Regions from separate parts of the Streptomyces sp. NPDC046866 genome, predicted to be linked through region 2. Evidence: riboswitches for the same ligand, from Rfam matches in the RefSeq annotation. Region 2 holds a riboswitch; the other holds the start of a gene.
The links. Region 2 has a riboswitch for S-adenosylmethionine ahead of thrC (threonine synthase). Riboswitches for the same ligand answer to the same signal wherever they lie in the genome.
Positions count from the first base shown of each region.

Region 1: it holds a riboswitch for S-adenosylmethionine, as region 2 does, so the genes downstream of both, AB0953_RS20805 (aminotransferase class V-fold PLP-dependent enzyme) here and thrC (threonine synthase) in region 2, are expected to answer to the same signal.

Region 1 is NZ_JBEYXN010000014.1:31,367-35,366, reverse strand. Features, by position in the region: gene AB0953_RS20810 (ferredoxin) at 1-196, opposite strand, end outside; gene AB0953_RS20805 (aminotransferase class V-fold PLP-dependent enzyme) at 210-1,634, opposite strand; SAM riboswitch class IV at 1,866-1,982, opposite strand; gene trpD (anthranilate phosphoribosyltransferase) at 2,114-3,178, opposite strand; gene AB0953_RS20795 (cytochrome bc complex cytochrome b subunit) at 3,331-4,000, opposite strand, start outside.
Region 2 is NZ_JBEYXN010000003.1:101,261-105,260, forward strand. Features, by position in the region: gene AB0953_RS06420 (glucosyl-3-phosphoglycerate synthase) at 1-788, opposite strand, end outside; SAM riboswitch class I at 986-1,139, shown strand; gene thrC (threonine synthase) at 1,157-2,473, shown strand; gene AB0953_RS06430 (MoaD/ThiS family protein) at 2,510-2,788, shown strand; gene AB0953_RS06435 (cold-shock protein) at 3,185-3,388, shown strand; gene groL (chaperonin GroEL) at 3,794-4,000, shown strand, end outside.

The DNA of each region.
Region 1 (4,000 bases), on a different contig from region 2:
CGTGGGCCCGGCCGGTCCAGCAGGTGTCGCTGTCCGCCCCGTAGAACGGCCCGGGGACGTCCCGCCAGCTGCGCCTGTCCCAGCGGCCCGGCACCGGGGCGCTCCAGTCCTGTACCGGAGCGTCCCAGGGCGGCAGGGGCCGGCCGGCGGCGGCGCGGACGGTCGGGACCGGGTCCCAGTAGGTCGTCAAGGGCATGGCGGGCAGGGTGTCACACGGCCGGGACGCAGCGGCCCTCCTCGGTGCGGTACTGCCACTTCGCCCCCTCGGTGACGAGCTCCTTGACGGCGCGAACGAAGCGGTCCACGTGCTCGTCGGGGGTGCCGGCGCCGAAGCTGACGCGGATGGCGTTCAGGGTGGGGGCCGCCCCGGACGAAGTCCGGTGGAGCTCCCCGGGAGCCGCATCCGGGGCGCCGCACTCGCCCGGCTCCTGCGCGGCGCCGCCGAGCAGGGTGCGGACCAGCGGGTGGGCGCAGAACAGGCCGTCGCGCACCCCGATCCCGTACTCGGCGGACAGGGCGGCGGCGAAGTGGGAGCTGTTCCAGCCGTCCACCACGAAGGAGAGGACGCCGACGCGCGGGGCGTCGTCCCCGAAGAGGGACAGGATCCGCACCTGCGGGACGTCCGCGAGGCCGGCCCGCACCTTCGCGATCAGCCGGCGCTCGCGGGCGACGAGGGCGTCGAAGCCGGCCTCTGCCAGGGCCCGGCAGGCCGAGGCGATCGCGTAGACGCCGATGACGTTCGGGGAGCCGGCCTCGTGGCGCGCGGCCGTGGTGTGCCACTCGACCTCGACACCGCCGTCCTCACGCCGGGCCACCTTGCGCGAGGCCCCGCCGCCCGCCAGGTAGGGCTGAGCCTGCTGGAGCCAGTCGGCCCGGCCGGCCAGCACGCCCGAGCCGAAGGGCGCGTACAGCTTGTGCCCGGAGAAGGCCACCCAGTCCACGTCCAGCTCCTGCACGGAGACGGGGTGGTGCGGGGCCAGCTGGGCGGCGTCGAGGACGATCCGCGCGCCGTGGGCGTGCGCGGCCGCGGCGAGCTCCTTCACCGGCCACAGTTCGCCGGTGACGTTGGAGGCGCCGGTCACGCACACCAGCGCGGGGCCGTAGGGGTGTCGGTCGGCGAGGGCCCGCTCCAGGGTGGCCACGGCCTCGCCCGGGGTGCGGGGCGCGTCGAGGTACGTGACCTGCGCGTGGTCCCAGGGCAGCAGCGAGGCGTGGTGCTCGGTCTCGAAGACGAAGACCCGGCAGCCGGCCGGCAGGGCGGCCGCCAGCAGGTTCAGGGAATCCGTGGTGGACCGGGTGAAGACCACCTGGTCGGCCGGGCGGCAGTCCAGGAACGCGGCGACCGCGGCCCGGCTCTGCTCGAACAGGTCGGTGGACAGCTGCGAGAGGTAGCCGGCGCCGCGGTGCACGCTGCCGTAGTACGGGGCGTACGCGGCCACGTCGTCCCACACGCGCTGCAGGGCCGGGGCGCTCGCGGCGTAGTCCAGGGCCGCGTAGGTGACCTCCCCGCCGGTGACGAGGGGGACGGTGACGTCCCGGCCGAGGACGGCGAGCGGCTCGGCGCAGGCGGGGTCGCAGGCGGCGGTCGCGGGGGCGGCGGTGGCGGTGGCGGTGGCGTTCAGGGACGCGGACATGGCGGAATCTCCCGGCAGGCAGGGCGCAATGGCTTCGGAGGTCACCCGTGCGCGGGCGCGGCGGCGCTGCGGGCCGGCCGTCGTCCGGGGTACGGGGAAAGGTCTCGGAGGGGGCGGGTACGCGAAGGGGACCCTGGTTCCGAGGGGTGAAGAAGGGGCGGACTCGCCCTATCGCATTCGCTTGCTCACGGAAAAACGCTCCTCGAGAGACCAGGACCCCTGGTGTCGAGGGATCCGCGCTTGCCGCGGGCCTTGCTGCCCGCGGCCTGGTCATCACCCGGGGCACCCCGCCACGGAAGGAGGGTTGCCGGACAGCAAGCCGGGGCCAAAACGCTGTCACTCGTGACCTGCTCAGCATCCTGCCACAAGATCCCGCACGCACAAGGCCCCGGTCCGCATGCTGGGACCGGGGCGTGGCCGGAAATCGACGGCAGGGATCCGTCAGCTCGGGGCGCCGCCCGCGCCGCCGGTGCGACCGCTCAGAGGTTGCTGGCCGCCACCCACCGCTCCAGTGCGGCCCGGGCGGCCCCGGAGTCGATGGCCTCCGCCCCGCGCGCGATGCCCTCGCGGATCTGCTCCTCCAGGGAGCCGGAACCGGGGTCGAGGGCCACCAGGGCAGCCGCCGCGTTCAGCAGGACCGCGTCGCGCACCGGACCCGTCTCGCCCGCCAGCAGCCGTCGGGCGACGTCCGCGTTGTACGAGGCGTCCGCGCCGCGCAGCTCGGAGACGTCGACCAGGTCGATGCCCACGTCGCGCGGGTCGAAGGGCTGCTCCTGCACCCGGCCGTCCCGCACCCACCACACCCGGGAGGTGGCCGTCGTGGTCAGCTCGTCCAGGCCGTCGTCGCCGCGGAAGACCAGCGCCGAGGAGCCGCGCTCCGCCAGCACGCCCGCCACGATGGGCGCCACCCGGGCGTCGGCGACGCCGGTGGCCTGCGCCCGCACCCGCGCCGGGTTCGTCAGCGGGCCCAGGAAGTTGAAGGTGGTCCGGATGCCCAGCTCCCGGCGGGCGGCGGCCACGTGCCGCAGCGCCGGGTGGAACTTCACCGCGAAGCAGAAGGTGATGCCCGCCTCCTCGGCGACCTGCACCACCCGAGCCGGGGCGAGGTCGAGGTTGACGCCGAGCTTCTCCAGCACGTCGGAGGCCCCGCTCGCCGACGAGGCCGCCCGGTTGCCGTGCTTGACCACCTTGGCACCCGTGCCGGCGACCACGATGGAGGACATCGTCGAGATGTTCACCGTCTTCGCGCCGTCGCCGCCGGTGCCGACGATGTCCACGGTCCGGCCCGGCACCTCGATCAGGTTGGCGTGGGCGTACATGGCGCGCACCATGCCGTTGATCTCCTCGACCGTCTCCCCCTTGGCGCGCAGGGCCACCGCGAAGCCGGCGATCTGCGCGTCGGTGGCCGCGCCCCGCATGATCCGGTCCATGGCCCAGGCGGTGTCGTCGGCGCGCAGGTCCCGGCCGCCGAGCAGGGCGTCGAGGACGCCCGGCCAGGTGGGGGCCGCCACGCTGTCGCCGCCTGCCGGGGTCACAACGTTCATGGTCCGCTCCTGAGGGTCCACCGTCGAATGGAAAAGTCCTGGAGGGTTCAGCCTATCCAGCCCCGAACACGGCAAAGAGCCCCGTCCAGACCCTGGACGGGGCTCTCGCCGTGGCGACACCAGGAACTGACCGGAATCAGTCCCCTACGGGATCAGTGGTGGCCGTGGCCGCTCTGGATCTCCTTGTACTCCTCCACCGTGGGCTTCGGAATCTGGTTGTTCTCCGCGTAGAGGCCCTTGCTGAGCTTCACGCGGAGCTTCTCCATGCGGCCGACCTTGCGCTCGACGCCGTTCTCGTCGACCGTCGGGCCGAGTTCGAGCGGCTTGTACTGCTCGTGCGCGGTCAGCGTGTGCAGCTTGTCCTGCGACAGCGGCTCGTGGACCTCGACGAACTCACCGTGCGGCAGGCGCTTGATGATGCCGGTCTCGCGGCCGTGCAGCACCTTGTCGTGGTCGCGGCGCTGCAGGCCGAGGCAGATCCGCTTGGTGACGATGAACGCGAGCACCGGGACGACGAAGAAGCCGATCCGCACGAACCAGGTGATGTTGTTGATCGACAGGTGGAAGTACTGCGCGAACATGTCGTTGCCACCGCCGATGAGGAGCACGATGTACTCCGCGATCCAGGCGACACCGAACGCGGTGCGGGTCGGGACGTTGCGCGGGCGGTCCAGGATGTGGTGCTCGCGCTTGTCCCCGGTGACCCAGGACTCGATGAACGGCCACACGGCGATCGCGCCGAGCACCAGCGGGAAGAGCAGCAGCGGGATGAACACGCCCAGGACGAGCGTGTGGCCCCACAGGTTGATCTCCCAGCCGGGC
Region 2 (4,000 bases):
CGGTAGATCGCGGCGGCCATCCGGCCCAGCGCCTGCCCGTCCTGATGGCGGTGGAGCCGTACGCCGACGTCCACCTGCGCGAGCGCGTCGAGCCCCACCGCGTGCAGCGCGTCGACCAGCAGGCCGAGCTCCACGCCGTAGCCGACGGGGAAGGGCAGGCGCTCCAGCAGGGAGCGGCGGACCGCGTACTCCCCGCCCAGCGGCTGCACGAACCCGGCCAGCTGCGGCCAGTGCAGGTTGAGCAGCGGGCGCGCGACGAGCTCGGTGACCCGGCCGCCCTGGCCGGGGGCGTCCCCGAGCGGGCGGTCGTACATGGCCTTGACGAACTGCACGTCCGGCTCGGTCAGCAGCGGGCCGACGATCCCGGTGACGAAGGCGGAGGAGAAGTCCCGCAGGTCGGCGTCGACGAAGCAGACGATGTCGCCGGTGGTGGCCAGCAGCGAGCGCCACAGCACCTCGCCCTTGCCGGGAACCGCCGGGATCCGCGGCAGGATCTCGTCGCGGTGCACCACGCGGGCGCCGGCCGCGGCGGCGACCTCGGCGGTCCGGTCGGTGGAGCCGGAGTCCACCACGACCAGCTCGTCCACGAGCGGCGCGGCGCGCCCGTCGATCAGATCGCGCCGGATGACCTCGACGATGGCGCCGACGGTGGCCTCCTCGTCGAGCGCGGGCAGCACGACGCTGACCGTCGTCCCCGTCGCCCGCTTCACGGCGAGCAGCCGGTCGAGCGGCCGGTCGGCCACGGACCAGGAGCGGTCCGCCAGCCAGCGCTCCACCTCTTCCAGCACCTTCGGCACTCCTGCTTCCTTCGGCCCGTCCCCCGGCCGTTTTGGCCGAAAAGTGATCCATCTCGCGCTTCGGACAGCTGTCTCAACCGTCCGAGCCTTCGGTTACAGTCTTGAACAACGCGAAGGACCGCCGCATGCCGGGGGTCCCGCCGACAAATGCCCGGGCGCGCCGCACAGCGCGCGGCCCGGCGCCATACCGCTCATCCAGAGGGGCAGAGGGACACGGCCCGTTGAAGCCCCGGCAACCCTCCAGTCGGTTTCCCGCGACTGCGTGCAGCAGCAGCGAGGTCCCCGGCTAGGGAAGGTGCCAATTCCGTCTCATGGCGAAATGCGCCATGGGGAAGATGAGGAGAAAGGGCCTCGCCATCATGGCTGCACAGACCGTTGCCACCCCTGCCGCCGGAACCTCCGCTGCTGCGCCGGCCGTCGATCTCGGACCCGCCTCGGCCCTGTCCTGTCGGGAGTGCGGTACCCGTTTCGAGCTCGGCCCCGTCTTCGCCTGCGTCGAGTGCTTCGGCCCGCTGGAGGTCGCGTACGAGCTGCCCGCCACCGGCTCCGCCGCGGACGTCGAGGCCCTGCGCGCCGCGATCGAGGCCGGCCCGAACAACATCTGGCGCTACGCCCCGCTGCTGCCGGTCCCCGCGGACGTGGCCGCCAAGCCGAGCCTGAACCCCGGCTTCACCAAGCTCGTCGACGCCGAGAACCTCGCCAAGGAGCTCGGCGTCACCGGCAAGCTGTACGTCAAGGACGACTCCGGCAACCCGACGCACTCCTTCAAGGACCGCGTCGTCGCGATCGCCGTCGAGGCCGCCCGCGCCTTCGGCTTCACCACCCTGTCCTGCTCCTCCACCGGCAACCTGGCCGGCGCCGTCGGCGCCGCGGCCGCCCGGGCCGGATTCCGCTCCTGCGTGTTCATCCCGCACGACCTGGAGCAGGGCAAGGTCGTCATGGCCGGCGTGTACGGCGGCGACCTGGTCGGCATCGAGGGCAACTACGACGACGTGAACCGCTTCTGCTCCGAGCTCATCGGCGACCCGCTGGGCGAGGGCTGGGGCTTCGTCAACGTGAACCTGCGCCCCTACTACGGCGAGGGATCCAAGACGCTGGCGTACGAGATCTGCGAGCAGCTCGGCTGGCAGCTGCCCGACCAGATCGTCATCCCGATCGCCTCCGGCTCCCAGCTCACGAAGATCGACAAGGGGCTCCAGGAGCTGATCAAGCTGGGTCTGGTCGAGGACAAGCCGTACAAGATCTTCGGCGCCCAGGCCGAGGGCTGCTCCCCGGTGTCCACGGCCTTCAAGGCCGGCCACGACGTGGTCCGCCCGCAGAAGCCGAACACCATCGCCAAGTCCCTCGCGATCGGCAACCCGGCCGACGGCCCGTACGTGCTGGACATCGCCCGGCGCACCGGCGGCTACGTCGAGGACGTGACCGACGAGCAGGTCGTCGAGGCCATCAAGATCCTCGCCCGGACCGAGGGCATCTTCGCCGAGACCGCGGGCGGCGTGACCGTCGGCGTGACGAAGAAGCTCATCGAGGACGGCCGCCTCGACCCGTCGCTGACCACCGTGGTCCTCAACACCGGCGACGGCCTGAAGACCCTGGAGGCGGTGGCCGCCGACAGCGGCCAGACCGCCACCATCCGCCCGAGCCTGGACGCGTTCCGCGCCGCCGGCCTGGCCTGACCACCCTCCCCGCACTTCCGGAAAGGCAGTAGCGCCATGAGCGTCAACGTCCGCATCCCCACCATCCTGCGCACCTACACCGGCGGCCGGGCCGAGGTGCCCGCCGAGGGCGCCACGCTGGCCGAGGTCATCGCCTCGCTGGAGGCGAACCACCCGGGCATCGCCGCCCGCGTCCTGGACGACCAGGGCAAGCTGCGCCGCTTCGTGAACGTCTACGTCAACGACGACGACGTGCGCTTCGAAGGCGGCCTGGAGGCGGCGACGCCGGACGGTGCGGGCGTCTCGATCATCCCGGCGGTCGCGGGCGGCTGCTGAGGTCGGCGCCTGAAGTGCGCACCCCAGAATTGCCCCCTCCGGCATTAAGCGGAGGGGGCAATTCTGCTTGGTTGGGCGCGGTAGAGTTGGGGAAGTCCCCTCCGCTGTTCTTGCCCGCCGCATATGAACGGGTCGCGTGAGGGTTGACATTGAGTCAATGTGCGCGCGCGGTATGGGGCTTTGGCGTGATATGCCGGGTCCGAGTTGCCCGGGTAAATGCCAAATTTTCATCTCATTTTGCGATTTCCGTGTGACCAGAATTCTCGTCGGATTGACCTGTTGCAGACAGCACCGGTGCAGATACATTCAGCCGCGGTCGAGGCGTTCCGGCGCAAGTTCTGACCCGGGACCGCGAAGTGCGGTCCTGCGCAAGGGCCAGTAATAGGGGAGTTAGGCATGGCTCAGGGCACCGTCAAGTGGTTCAACGCGGAGAAGGGCTACGGCTTCATCGCGGTCGACGGTGGTGCGGATGTGTTCGTCCACTACAGCGCCATCCAGATGGACGGGTACCGCACCCTTGAAGAGGGTCAGCGGGTCGAGTTCGAGATCTCGCAGGGCCAGAAGGGTCCGCAGGCGGACATGGTCAAGCTCGCCGTCTAAGCCCGGCGCGGTCGACCACCGACGCATACACGAAGGGCCCGCATCCCGGAGGAGGGGTGCGGGCCCTTCGTCGTGCCCGCGCGGCACGGCGGCGAGGTGTCGCGGACGGGGCGTCACGAGCGCGCCGGGTCGCGCCGCGGACGCCGGGCGTGCGCCCCGCCGGTCCGTGATGGCGCGAAGCCGCTTGCACTCGAGGAGGCCGAGTGCTAATCATTGGCGTTAGCACTCTCCGAGTGAGAGTGCTACTACACGGGACCGGGTCGGTGAGGCCCGCAGGGTCCGGCGGGAAGGAACCGCCGGGCACGCAGGCCGTCCGTCGCGGGCGCAGGCGCGGTCCGGAGCAATCCACCCTCCCCGCGCGCCTTGCGGCGCAGGGGGAACCCCAGTCCTGGAGGACCACTTCAGATGGCCAAGATCATTGCGTTCGACGAGGAGGCCCGGCGCGGTCTCGAGCGCGGCATGAACCAGCTCGCCGACGCCGTCAAGGTCACCCTTGGCCCCAAGGGTCGCAACGTCGTCCTTGAGAAGAAGTGGGGCGCCCCCACGATCACCAACGATGGTGTCTCCATCGCCAAGGAGATCGAGCTCGAGGACCCGTACGAGAAGATCGGC